DNA from 3 places in the Micromonospora sp. CPCC 205554 genome. Region 3 is predicted to be linked to each of the others. Evidence: riboswitches for the same ligand, from Rfam matches in the RefSeq annotation. Region 3 holds a riboswitch; each other region holds the start of a gene.

Region 1 (4,273 bases), on a different contig from region 3:
ACCGCGCACGATCGCCAGGCCCAGACCGCCGCCGGCCGGCGCCGCCTCGTCGCCGCCGGCCGGTGCGGGGGTACGGGCCCGGGTGCCCCGGAACGCCACGTCGAACACCCGGGGCAGGTCCGCGTCGGGAATGCCGCCGCAGGTGTCGGAGACGGCGAGCCACGCGTCGTCGTCGTCCCGGCCGGCGTCGATGCGCACCGTGCCGTCCGGTGGCGTGTACCGCACCGAGTTGACCAGCAGGTTCGTCACGACGCGGGCGAGTTCGGCCTCGGCGGCACGGACGGTCGGCCAGCCGGTCTCCGGGGCGAGCACCCGGACCCGCCGGTCGGCGGCCAGCGGCGCGGTGGCGGCGATCGCGTCGGAGACCACGTCGCCGAGCGGGACCGGGGACAGCGCGGGCCGCAGCGCTCCGGCGGTGATCCGGGACAGCTCGAACAGGTCGTCGACCAGGCGCGTCATCCGGTCCGTCTCGACCCGGATCCGGCGGTGGTACTCGGCGACCGCCGCCGGCTCGGCGACCACCCGGTCCTCCAGCGCCTCCGCCATCGCCCGCAGCCCGGCCAGCGGCGTACGCAGGTCGTGCGAGACCCACGCGACGAGTTCGCGGCGGCCGGCCTCCAGTTGCCGTTCCCGCTGCCGGGCCTGGTCCGCCCAGACCGCCGCCTGCGCCAGCCGGCGGGCGAACGCCACCCCGACGGCCAGGCTGAGCGCCGCGGACGCCGCGACCGTGACGAGGACGACCTGGAGGTCGTGCGCGGACAGGAACATGGCCTGGGCGACGGCCGTGACACCCGCTGTCACCGAGGCGATCGTGACCGCGAGCAGCACCGCGATGTGCGCGAGGATCGACCGGTGGCGCACCAGCCGCAGCGCGCCGACGCCGAGCGCGCCGACGGCTGCGCCGGCGAGGAGGGCGTAGAGCCCGATGACCATCAGTTCGTTCACCGGGACGCGTCCTGTGGCTCGTACCGGTAACCGACGCCCCACACGGTGACGATGCGGCGGGGCTGCGCCGGGTGGTCCTCGATCTTCTCCCGCAGCCGCCGGACGTGGACAGTGACAGTGGACTGGTCGCCGAACCGCCAGCCCCACACCCGGTCCAGCAGCTCGGCCCGTGACCAGGCGTGCCCGGGGTTCGTCAGCAGGAACACGAGCAGGTCGAACTCCCGTACGGTCAGCGACAGCGGTTGCCCGCCGCGCTCGGCGACGCGCCTGCCGGTGTCCGCGGTGAGGTCGCCGTCGCGCAGCACCCCGGTCGGTCCCCGGTCCTGCGGGGCGGCGCGCCGGAGCACCGACCGGATGCGCAGCACGAGTTCGCGCGGCGAGAACGGCTTGGTCACGTAGTCGTCCGCGCCGACCTCCAGCCCGGCGACCCGGTCGGCCTCGTCCCCGAGCGCGGTGAGCATGACCACCGGCAGACCGGGCAGGCGGCGGCGCAGCCGCCGGCACACCTCGATGCCGTCGAGACCCGGCATCATCAGGTCGAGGACCACCAGGTCGGGCGGCTCCTCCTCGGCCGCGGCGAGCGCGTCCGGCCCGTCGAAGGACAGCCGGACCCGGCAGCCGTCCTGTTCCAGGTAACGCCGGACGACGTCGCTCACCGTCCGGTCGTCGTCGACGACGAGCACGTAGCGCCCCATGGGCCAGACGCTACCCATCGACGTCCCGGCGCGGCGGCCCGAGGTCGAGCCGTAAGCGGACGGAAAGATCTTTCCGCCGGCTCCGCGCCTACCGTCGGAGCATGGGCAGAAGACGTGTGGTGTTGTCGGTGGTCGCCGTCGTGGCCGTCACCGGTCTCGGGGTGAGCCTGTACCTGTTCCAGCCGTGGCGGCTGGTGACCGACCGCGAGGTACGCGAGGCGCTGCCCACTGTGGCGGAGCCGCTGCCGCAGCCGGCCGGCACGACTGGACCGCCGGCGACCGGCGCCGCGCCCGCCGACGTGGTCCTCGCCGCCGGTGACTTCGTCACCCACGAGCACGACACGTCCGGCCGGGCGCAGCTGGTCCGCCTCGCCGACGGCCGCCGGCAGCTGCTCCTGCGCGGACTGGACACCTCGGACGGGCCCGACCTGCGGGTGTGGCTCACCGACCGGAAGGTGCTGCCTGGCCGTGCCGGCTGGCAGGTGTTCGACGACCGCCGCTGGGTCGAGCTGGGCCGGCTCAAGGGCAACATCGGCGACCAGGCGTACGACATCCCGGCCTCGGTGGACCTGGACGGTCTGCGCAGCGTGTCGATCTGGTGCAAGCGGTTCGCGGTGTCGTTCGGCGCCGCCCCGCTGGCCGCGGCCGGGACGGGATCGGCACCGGCCTGACGCCCGTGCCGCCGGGTCCGGGCGCTGGGCTACGCTGCGGGAAGCGCTGGTTCACCCGGTCGGCGACGGCCGGGTGTCGTAAGAGGGAACCCGGTGAGAGTCCGGGACTGCCCCGCAGCGGTGAGTGGGAACGACCGCCGTCAACAGCACTGGGCCACGGCCTGGGAAGCGACGGCCAGTAGGCGACCTCGTGTCGTGCCCGCGAGTCCGAAGACCTGCCCGCGTCGCGCGTACCACCGGTGCGCGCCGCCGTCGACCTCGCGGGTGGGTCGGGCGGGTGACACGCCGTGCGGTGCGCCGCCGGCGTGCCCTCGACGTGCACCCCCGGCCGGTCGGCGGTCCGCTTCTGCGAGGACGGAACCGCACAGTGCCCGACACCATCACGCTCACCGGCCGACCACCGTCGGCCTCGCACCTGACCCTGTCGCAGATCATGGACCAGCACCACACCAACCTGATGGGCACGGTCCACGGCGGGCGGATCCTCAACCTGATCGACTCGGTCGCCGGGGTCGTCGCCGCCCGCCACTCCGACGGACCGGCCGTCACCGCCGCGATCGACGAGACCGCGTTCCTGCGCGCGGTACGCGTCGGGGACGTGGTCCACGTGGACGCCCGGATCACCTGGGCCGGCCGCAGCTCGATGGAGGTGGCGGTGAAGGTCAGCGCGGACCGGTGGGACCGCGCGGTGCCGCCGGTGGACGTGGCCACCGCGCATCTGGTGATGGTGGCGGTCGACGACGAGGGGCAGCCCCGGCCGGTGCCGCCGCTGCACACCGAGACCGAGGGCGACCGGCGGCGCTACCGGGAGGCGCAGATCCGGCGCGAGCACCGGCTGGCGCTGCGCCGGGCGCTGCTCGACGGCGCCGGGGAGGGCTGAGCGGTGCTCGGACTGTCGGCGGCCACGCTCGCCGGTTACCTGGCCGCGATCGTGGTGCTCATGCTCACCCCGGGGCCGGACATGATGTTCGTGCTCGCGAACGCCACCCGGTACGGCCCACGGGCGGGCGCGGTGGCCGCGCTCGGGGTCGCCGCCGGGGAGGCGGTGCACGTCGCCGCCGTGGTGGCCGGGCTCGCCACCGTCATCGCCGCGTCGCCGGTGCTGTTCACCGCGATCCGGTGGGCCGGTGCGGCGTACCTGATCGTGCTGGGACTGCGGGCGCTGCGCGGCACGGGCCGGCCCGGCGCGCGGGCGGACCGGCCGGACGGCGGCGCCGGGCGGGCGTTCCGGCGCGGGCTGCTGACGAACCTGCTCAACCCGAAGATGATCCTGTTCAGCGTGGCGTTCCTGCCGCAGTTCGTCCGGCCCGAGGCGGGTCCGGTGGCGGCGCAGCTGGTGCTGCTCGGCGCGCTGTTCGTCGCGGTGCAGCTCACCGTGGACCTGGCGCTCGGCGTGGGCGCCGGGCGGTTCGCCGGCCGGTGGGGCGACAGCCGCTGGTCGCGGCGCGTCGACCGGGTCTGCGCGGTCGCCTTCGTCGCGCTCGGTGTCCGGCTGGCCGCCGGTTGACGAGCGGCTGACCGGCGGCACGGCGCGGGCCGCACCGGTTCCGGCGGCGGGCGGCACGGTCCGCCGCCGTAGCCGGGGGTGCGGGTCAGCCGGGGTGCGCCGCCGTCTCCCGGGGCGCCGGCGCGGCCGGCGTCCCGGACGCGGCCGGCCGCTCGCGGTCCAGGTGCAGGCGCAGCAGCACCCAGCCCAGTGAGACGCCGCCGATGAACACGTACGCGGGCTGGGTGCCGAACGTGTCCCAGCAGGTGTGCAGCGTGACGGCGGCGGCGAAGGTGAGCAGGAACGCCGCGAGTCTGCGGCCGCCGGGCGCGGCGGCGAACGTGAACAGCGCGGCGGCGGTCAGCCCGGTCCACGCCAGGTGCGCGGCGGGCGCAGTGAGACCGCGAACCAGCAGCGTCCGCTCGACCGCGCCGAGGTTGCCCTCCGACCCGACGAACGCGGCGAACGCGTAGCCC
Region 2 (4,273 bases), on a different contig from region 3:
TCAGCCGGGCGGCTTTGAGCGTGATCAGTTCGGGATCACCCGGGCCGACCCCGACGCCGGACAGCCGCCCGGTCACTCCGCCTCCCGGGCGAGGGCGTTGAGCGCGGAGGCAGCCATCGCCGAGCCGCCCCGGCGCCCGGTCACCACGAGATAGGGCACGTCGAGGCCGGGGGCGTCGGTGGCGAGGTCGATGAGCGCCTGCTTGGACTCGGCGGCGCCGATGAATCCGACCGGCGTACCGATGATCGCAGCTGGTCGTGGCGCGCCGTCGCGCAGCATCTCCAGCAGGTGGAACAGGGCCGTGGGGGCGTTGCCGAAGGCGACGACCGCGCCGGCGAGGTGGTCGGTCCACAGCGACACCGCCGCCGCCGACCGGGTCGTTGCCCACCGGTGGGCAAGCGCCGGGACCTCGGGTTCGTGCAGAAAGCAGCGGACCTCGTTGTCACGGGGCAGGCGGGCGTGGGTGATGCCGGCGGCGACCATGTGCGCGTCGGTCAGGATCGGCGCCCCCGCCTCCAGCGCCCCGCGGGCGGCGGCCACCAGGCCGGGGTGGATCACCAGGTTGCGGGTGAGGTCGGTCTGGCCGCATGCGTGGATCATCCGCACCGCGACCTTCTCGGCGTCGGCCGGCACACCTGAGAGATCGGCCTCGGCACGGATGGTGGCGAACGAGGCGTCGTAGATCGCCGCGCCGTCGGTGACGTAGTCGTAGCGGCGTGCCGGTGTGGTGAGGCTCATGCGTTCTCCAGATCGGGGACGAGCAGGGTGCGGTACGGGGTGACGACGATCTCGCCGGCGCCGAGCGCGCGGATCTCCTCCAGCAGGGGAGCGTCCACTCGGCCGCCGGGAGCCGCGAGGTGCGCGGTGACGCGGCCGTCATCCTGAACGATCCTGCCCAGCGCGGGTGGAGGTGTGCTCACCCGGGTCCGCTCGGCACGGTCGAGTACGGTGCCCAGCAGCGCGGCGCCGGCGCCGGGCAGCTCGTCGACGTGCCAGGGTGAGTCCGGCCGGTCACCCGCGAGCCCGGCGAAGCGTACGGCGAGCCCGGTCAGCGCCGCGGCGGCCTCGTCCAGCCGGATGACGGGCCCCCACGCCGAGGTTCCGGCACGTAGCTGCGCGGTGTCCGAGTCGAGCGCCACCAACCCCAGGTCCAAGTCACGGCTGACCAGATCACCGCGGCCGTCGTCAAGCACGAACAGGAACCGTCCGGTCAGCGCGGTGAGCCGGGGCTCGGCGCGCAGCCGTGCGTCGAGTCCGGCGACGACCGGGTGTAGATCGGCCCGGCCGCCACTGCGTCCGGTCAGCGGTGAGGCGAGGATGTTGCGGACCAGCTCGTGCGACGTGGACGGTACGAGCCCGGTCGCGATGACGTCGGCGACGACGGTCTCGGGCAGCCGCCCACCGTCGTGCTCGAGACCGCGCACCTGCAGGTTGGCGCGGCTGGTCAGGTGGACCGCGCCGTCGCCGTGCGCACGGGCCACCTCCACGAGTGCGCACAGCGCCGCAGTCGGCACGATCCCGCCGGGGACGCGCACCCGCACGAGCGCGCCGTCGTCGGCGATCCATGGGCGCAGCAGGCCGGGACACAGGTCGCGGCGGGTCCTCTCGGTCACGGCGACATGGTGCCAGAGCCCGTCCCCGGCGACACCGGCTGTCGGTGCTACCGTCGTGATGCCAGTCAAACTCAGCCATGAGCCAGGGAACCCGGTGCGAATCCGGGGCTGACGCGCAGCGGTGAGGGTGACGGGCGGGGCACGACGCCACTGGACCCACGGTCTGGGAAGGCGCCCCGTCCGGTTGATCCCGAGTCCGAAGACCTGCTGGCCGCAGATCCGTCTGCGACACGTGCCCATCCAGGCCTCGCGCACAGGCCCCGGACGAAAGAAGACCCCGTGTCCCGATCGCACCGGATCACCGGCTCCTGACCCCGTGAGCGTCCTCGTTCACGTCGCGACCGCACTGACGGACGCCGCGTCGCCGGTGCTACGCGGGCAGGCCGAGGCAGCCGGCGCCCGACTGGCCTTCCTGCAAGCCGGCGAGCCCACGCTGACCCATGTGCTCGACCTGCTGCACGCCGAGGGCGTTCGGGAGGTTCGCCTGGAACCGGTGAGCACCGACGACCTGACTTTCGCCCGTTCGTGGGTGGGACGCGTGGCCGGCCACTGGCACCGTCAGCAGATCGACCCGCCGGTCATCCGGTTCGGCGAGCGCGCGATCACCGGGCACGAGGCGCCACTCACCTCACCGGCCTGGGAGACCACGCCGCCGTACCGCCATCATCTACTGCTGTGCCGCGGCCCACGCTGCAGTGCCCGCGGCGCGGACGAGACCTATCGCGCGATCGTGGGCGCGTTCGTCGAGCAGCAGCTCACCGACGCCGACGTCCTCATGGCCCAGACCGGCTGCCTGTTCCCGTGCAACCACGGACCAGTCGCCGTCGTGCACCCCGACGGCACCTGGTACGGGCCGGTGCGACCCGGCGACGCGGCACGCCTCGTCGGCGAGCACCTACGCGCCGGCCGTCCGGTCGGCGACCTGCGCCTCGGCTCCCGTGTCACCGAAGGAGAAACATGACACGCATCGCCCTGCTGTCCACCTCGGACACCGACCTGCTCTCGGCGCGGGCCAGCAACGCGGACTGGTCCTGGGCCAACCCTGCCCGGCTCACCGGCGAGCGCCGCGACACCCTGACCAGCGAGGCCGACCTGGTCGTTCTGCGGGTGCTCGGCTCGCCCGAGGACGTACGCGACCTCGCCGCGCTGATCCGCGGCACCGGCCGTCCCCTGGTCGTGCTCGGTGGGGAACGGACGCCGAACGCCGCGTTGATGGGGCTGTCGACCGTCCCGATCGGTGTCTGCGCCGAGGCGCACCGCTACCTCGCCGAGGGCGGCGCGGAGAACCTGCGCCAACTGCACGCCTTCCTGTCCGACACCGTGCTGCTGACCGGCGAAGGCTTCGAACCGCCGGCGGTGCTGCCCGAGTGGGGAGTCAGCCGGCAGCCGGCCCCGGACGCCCGGCCCCGCGTCGGAGTCCTGTACTACCGGGCCCACGAGGTGAGCGGCAACAACGCGTTCGCCCACGAACTCGCCGATGCCATCGACACCACCGGCGTGGCCACCGGCGTACCGATCTACGTCTCGTCACTGCGGGCGGCGCCCGAGGAGTTGTACGCCGAACTCGCCACCCTGGATGCGATCGTCGTCACGGTCCTGGCCGCCGGCGGCGCCCGGCCCGCCGCCGCGAGCGCCGGCGGCGACGACGAGTCCTGGGACGTCGAACGGCTGCGCGCCCTCGACATCCCCGTGCTGCAGGCTCTGGCGCTCACGTCCAGCAGAGCCGAGTGGGAGGCGTCCGACGAAGGCGTCACCCCGCTCGACTCCGCGACCCAGATCGCCATCCCCGAGTTCGACGGTCGCCTGATCACCGTCCCGTTCTCATTCAAGGAGGTCGACGCCGACGGCCTGCCCCGCTACGTGACCGACCCTGAGCGATGCACCCGCGTCGCGGGCGTCGCCGTCAACCACGCCCGACTGCGGTACGTCCCGCCCGCCGAGCGCAAGGTGGCCCTCGTTCTGTCGGCCTACCCGACCAAGCACAGCCGCATCGGCAACGCCGTCGGCCTCGATACGCCCGTGTCGGCGATCCGATTGCTGCGCGCGATGCGAGATGCCGGCTACGACCTCGGCGCACCCGGCGCAATTCCCGGGCTCGACCCGCTGTTCCCGGTCGAGGGAGAGGATGCCGACACGACGGCCGGCAACGCGCTCATCCACGCTTTGATCGCCGCCGGTGGGCAGGACGAGGAGTGGCTCACGCAGGCTCAGCTCAGCGAGTCGCACGTGCGTATCAGCCGGGACGACTACCGGCGCTGGACTGCCGGATTGCCCGCCGCGCTACGCGACGCCATGGCCGAGACCTGGGGCGAGGCTCCCGGCTCGCTTTTCGTCGACGACGACGGCGACATCGTGCTGGCCACACTGCGCGCCGGTAACGTCGTCATCCTCATCCAGCCCCCGCGTGGCTTCGGCGAGAACCCGGTCGCGATCTACCACGACCCGGCCATGCCTCCGTCGCACCACTACCTGGCCGCGTACCGCTGGCTCGAACACGGCTTCGGCGCCGACGCGGTGGTGCACCTCGGCAAACACGGCTCGATGGAGTGGCTGCCGGGGAAGAACGCCGCGCTCTCAGCCGCCTGCGCCACGGACGCGGCGATCGGCAGCATGCCGTTGATCTATCCGTTCCTGGTCAACGATCCTGGCGAGGGTGCCCA
Region 3 (4,273 bases):
CGGAGCGAACTCGCCGACCTGCGCCGCCACCGGATCGGCATCGTGTTCCAGCAGCCCAACCTGCTGCCCTCCCTCACCGCCGCCGAGCAGCTCCAGGTCATGGCCCACATCGACGGCCGCCGGCCGGCCGCAGCCCGTACCCGCGCCATGGAACTCCTCGACGCGGTCGGCCTCGCCGGCCAGGCCGGCCGCCGGCCGCACCAGCTCTCCGGCGGTCAGCGTCAGCGCGTCAACATCGCCCGCGCCCTGATGAGCGACCCCACCGTCCTGCTCGTCGACGAACCCACCAGCGCCCTCGACCACGAACGCGGCGCCGCCGTCATCGACCTGATCACCCGCCTCACCCACCAGCAGGCCACCGCCACCGTCCTGGTCACCCACGACCGCACCCACCTCACCGCCGTCGACCAGGTCGCCGAAGTCCACGACGGCCGCCTCCACCTCCCGACGCCGGCCCGCTGAAGGGGTACGACCACAAGAGCCGGCGGACGACGCGGGGCCGCAGCAGCTCCTGCGGATCAGAGCATGATCGGAAAGGCTCCGAGCTACCGGGGAATCTCACGTCGGACCTGCCGGGTCATGGGCCGAGCGGGGCGAGGGGAGTAGCTCAGGCGACCTCTGTGGCCGCCACTGTCCGGCCGCACCGCGGCGGTGGCGGCCGGACAGCTGCCGGGTCAGCTACCGGCCGGGGCGGGTGAGACGGGTACGGGCCGCCGGCGCCGGCGGGCGAGCAAGCCGAGGGCGATGTCGACGAGGAGGAAGCCGAGCAGGGTGACGCCGAACCAGGGCAGTGCCCAGCCGAGTGCCACGGTGACCGGTACGCCGAGCAGCAGCGCCCACCACGGAAGCCCTCGGACCCCACCTCGGGCGGGCGGTGCGCCGAGCGGTGCGCGGCGGTCGGCGCGGGTGGGGCGGCGTTGCCACCACATGCGGTAGCCCCAGACGACGACGCAGAGCAGGCCGAGAGCGAGTGCGGCGAGCAGGATCTGGTTGATCGGCCCGAACAGGATTCCCATGTGGGCTTGAATGCCGAGGCTGCTGAGCTGTGCGAGCAGTGGCCAGTCGGCGAAGTCGCTGCGGGCGGTGACCGCGCCGGTGGTGGGGTCGACGGCGATCCGGTCCCTCGCGACCGGCCAGGTGTTGTCGACCTGGGCGACGGTCCATGCCAGGCCGGACTCCGCGGCGGGGCTGATCTCCGTCGGTCCCGTGAGTCCGGCGCTGCGCGCGGAGGTCAGCACGGTGTCGTAGGACGCCGGATTGTCCGCCGTGCCGGGTGCTGCGTCACCGTGCTGGTGCCCACCGTCGCTCGCGGGCGGGGGCACGCCGTCGAGGGTGGTGGAGAGTTGCGGAGTGCCGGCGCGCAGGAGGTCCAGGCCGGCGCCGAAATTCGCGCCGGCGTACCGGGACCAGGTCAGGCCGGTGGCGGAGAGGAACAGCAGGCCGACCGCGAGCCAGACGCCGGTGGTGGCGTGCCAGCCCCGCGTGCGGCGGACTCCCTTGCGGGCGCTCAGGTCCGGTACGAGCAGGTGGGCCGTCCGGGCGCGGGTGGCGTTGCGGCGGCGCCACCACAGGATCACGCCGCCGAGAACGAGCAGCCACAGCCAACTGGCGGCGATTTCGGAATAGTGCCGGCCGATCTCACCGAGGTGCAGGTTGCGGTGCAGGTCGTCGAGCCAGGTGGTGGCCGGGGCGGAGCCGAACCAGGTGGTGAGCTGCCCGGTGACCTCGCCGGTGTACGGGTCGACGTAGACGGTGTGCTGCTTCTCGCCGAGTTCCTGCATCGAGAACACCACCCGGGTGGTCCGGTCGCCGGCACCGGGCGCCACGGAGGCGATGGTGCCGTCGGGGTGCGCGGCGCGGGCGGCGGTGACCTGGTGGGCGAGGGTCTTCGGCTGGTCGCCGACGGCGGCCACGGTCAACTGGTCGCCGTAGAGGACGTGATCCAGCTGCGGGGTGATGGTGTAGGCCAGGCCGGTCAGGGCGGCGACCAGCAGAAACGGGGCGACCAGGATGCCGGCGTAGAAGTGCAGCCGGGTCAGGAGCGCGGCGAAGGGCGTGGGCTCGCGGCTGGGACGAGCGGTCTGCGCAGCGGCGGGGGCATCCGGCGCGGGATCGCCGGACAGGTCGGTGACGGACATCGACTACTCCGATCGGAAATGGAGGTTTCTGGTTCGGGGTGGCTCGTGCCCGTCGAGCCCTGGGCTGCCCGGTTGCCGTCTCCCGGTCGAGTAGTCGGCCAGGTGCGCCAGGAAGTTCCCGGCTGCCCCCGTACCTCTTCGACGTCGCCTTCGACGGCGACTGCCGGCGGTCACGGCACGTGTCCGGCTCCTGGCGCATTGACATCGGAGCTGCGGCCACATAAGACTGTCGCGACAACTGAACCAACGCGTGTACGTGCGGGGGAAGACCGGTCGAAATCCGGCGCTGGCCCGCAACGGTAGGCCGCCCAGTGGACTCTGGGCGGCGAGCCCGAATACCCGTCGTACGCGTGCATCCGCTCCCCACCCGTCGTGGCCCACGGGTCGGAGTCCCGACCGACCCGGCGTTGCCGCGTCGGTCGGGCTTTCGACGACCGCCGGGCCGGAAAGGCGCTTCCGATGGTCGTCCGCCGAAGCCGGCACCGCCTGCTCGCGCTGCTCTGCGGCGTGCTCGCCGCCCTCACCCTCACCACACCTGCCCTCGCCGCACCCGAGCGCGCCGGAGCCACCCGCCCCGAGGCCGCCGCCGGCTGGCTCGCCCGGCAACTCGTCGACGGCGAACGCTTCGAGGCGGTCTTCGACGGTGTCGCCTACCCCGACCAGGGGCTGACCCTCGACGCCGTGTTCGCCTTCGCCGCCGCAGGCGCCGCCGACGACTACGGCGCGGACGCGGTGGCCTGGGTCACCCGTCCGGACGTCCGCGACGGCTACGTCGGCGACGGTGTCTCCGAGGCGTACGCGGGTGCGACAGCAAAGCTCGCGCTCGCCGTACAGGTGCGCGGCGGTGACCCGGCCGACGTCGGCGGGGTGGACCTGATCGCCCGGCTGCGCTCGCTCCAGACGCCGGCCGGCCGGTTCAGCGACCGGTCCGCGTACGGCGACTACAGCAACGCGTTCAGCCAGTCCTTCGCGCTGCTCACGCTGGCGCGGACGGCGGACGGCGCGCCACCGGCGGCGGCCGCCTGGCTGGCCGCCACCCGATGCCCGGACGGCGGCTACCCGCTGCTGCCCGCACAACCGGTCTGCGTGTCCGACGTGGACGCCACCGCGCTCGCGACGCAGGCGCTGCGCGCCGCGCAGCGCCCGGCCGACGCCGCCGCCGGGCTGCGCTGGCTGGTGTCCGTCCAGGGCGTCGACGGCGGCTTCACCGACGTCGCCGGTACGCCGAACGCCAACAGCACCGGCCTCGCCGCGCAGGCCCTGCACGACGGCGGCCGCACGCTGGCCTGGGCGCGCGCCCGGGCGTTCCTGGCCGGACTCCAGGTCGGCTGCGCCGGGGCGCAGGCGGACCGGGGCGCGGTCGACTTCGACGGCGGCGGTTTCGACCCGGCCACCGCACCCCGGGCCACCGCCCAGGCCGTCCTCGGTCTCGCCGGGACCGGGTACGCCCGCTTGTCCGCCGCCGGTGCCGAACCCGGCGCACCGGCGCTCGCCTGCCCGTGAACCCCCACGCCGCTCACCCGATCACAGGAGGACCCGTGTTCCGTCACCGTTCCACAGTCCGCGGCTGGCTGGCCGGCCTGCTGGCCGCCGTCGTGGCGGGCGTCGCGCTGACCGCCGCCGAACCCGCGCCCCGGGCGGCGCACGCCGCCGCCTGCGTCGGCACCTCGGGAGTCACAGTGGTCGTCGACTTCGCCGCGCTCGGTGGCGGCGTCCAGGTCGGATGTGCCCCGGGTGACCCGGCCACCGGCCTGGCCGCCCTGCAGACCGCCGGCTTCACCGTCACCGGCACCGCCCGCTGGGGCCTGGCCTTCGTCTGCCGGATCAACGGCAAGCCCACCGCCGCGACCGAGCCGTGTGTCAACACCCCGCCGGTCACGGCGTACTGGTCGTACTGGCACGCCCCCAGCGGCGGCTCCTGGTCCTACAGCACGTCGGGGGCGACCGGCTACAACCCCGCGCCGGGCAGTGTCGAGGGCTGGTCCTTCGGCGCCGGTGCCCCGCCGAGCATCGCCGCGCCCTGAACCGGCGGTCACCAGCGGTGTGACCACCGGCGCACCGGGTGCCGTCCGCTGCTCTGGCGTCGACGCGCGCAAGGGCGGTACGGTGTCGGCGCCCGGTGCGCCGGGCACACA

The links. A riboswitch is a leader RNA that binds a small molecule or an ion and turns the genes downstream of it on or off. The one in region 3 is predicted to bind cobalamin.
Region 1: linked by a shared signal. The riboswitch ahead of V6U82_RS09665 (acyl-CoA thioesterase) and the one ahead of V6U82_RS16705 (peptidase) in region 3 are both predicted to bind cobalamin.
Region 2: linked by a shared signal. The riboswitch ahead of V6U82_RS27860 ((2Fe-2S) ferredoxin domain-containing protein) and the one ahead of V6U82_RS16705 (peptidase) in region 3 are both predicted to bind cobalamin.

The regions. Positions count from the first base shown of each region.
Region 1 covers NZ_JBAKHP010000005.1:105,326-109,598, forward strand. The annotation lists gene V6U82_RS09650 (sensor histidine kinase) at 1-933, opposite strand, end outside; gene V6U82_RS09655 (response regulator transcription factor) at 942-1,640, opposite strand; gene V6U82_RS09660 (DM13 domain-containing protein) at 1,742-2,311, shown strand; cobalamin riboswitch at 2,342-2,548, shown strand; gene V6U82_RS09665 (acyl-CoA thioesterase) at 2,679-3,191, shown strand; gene V6U82_RS09670 (LysE family translocator) at 3,195-3,818, shown strand; gene V6U82_RS09675 (PrsW family intramembrane metalloprotease) at 3,904-4,273, opposite strand, start outside.
Region 2 covers NZ_JBAKHP010000034.1:34,864-39,136, reverse strand. The annotation lists gene V6U82_RS27875 (precorrin-2 C(20)-methyltransferase) at 1-76, opposite strand, end outside; gene V6U82_RS27870 (precorrin-8X methylmutase) at 73-738, opposite strand; gene V6U82_RS27865 (sulfite reductase subunit beta) at 735-1,613, opposite strand; cobalamin riboswitch at 1,659-1,839, shown strand; gene V6U82_RS27860 ((2Fe-2S) ferredoxin domain-containing protein) at 1,930-2,574, shown strand; gene cobN (cobaltochelatase subunit CobN) at 2,571-4,273, shown strand, end outside.
Region 3 covers NZ_JBAKHP010000011.1:20,482-24,754, forward strand. The annotation lists gene V6U82_RS16695 (ABC transporter ATP-binding protein) at 1-462, shown strand, start outside; gene V6U82_RS16700 (PepSY-associated TM helix domain-containing protein) at 675-2,138, opposite strand; cobalamin riboswitch at 2,377-2,499, shown strand; gene V6U82_RS16705 (peptidase) at 2,598-3,641, shown strand; gene V6U82_RS16710 (hypothetical protein) at 3,677-4,162, shown strand; cobalamin riboswitch at 4,247-4,273, shown strand, end outside.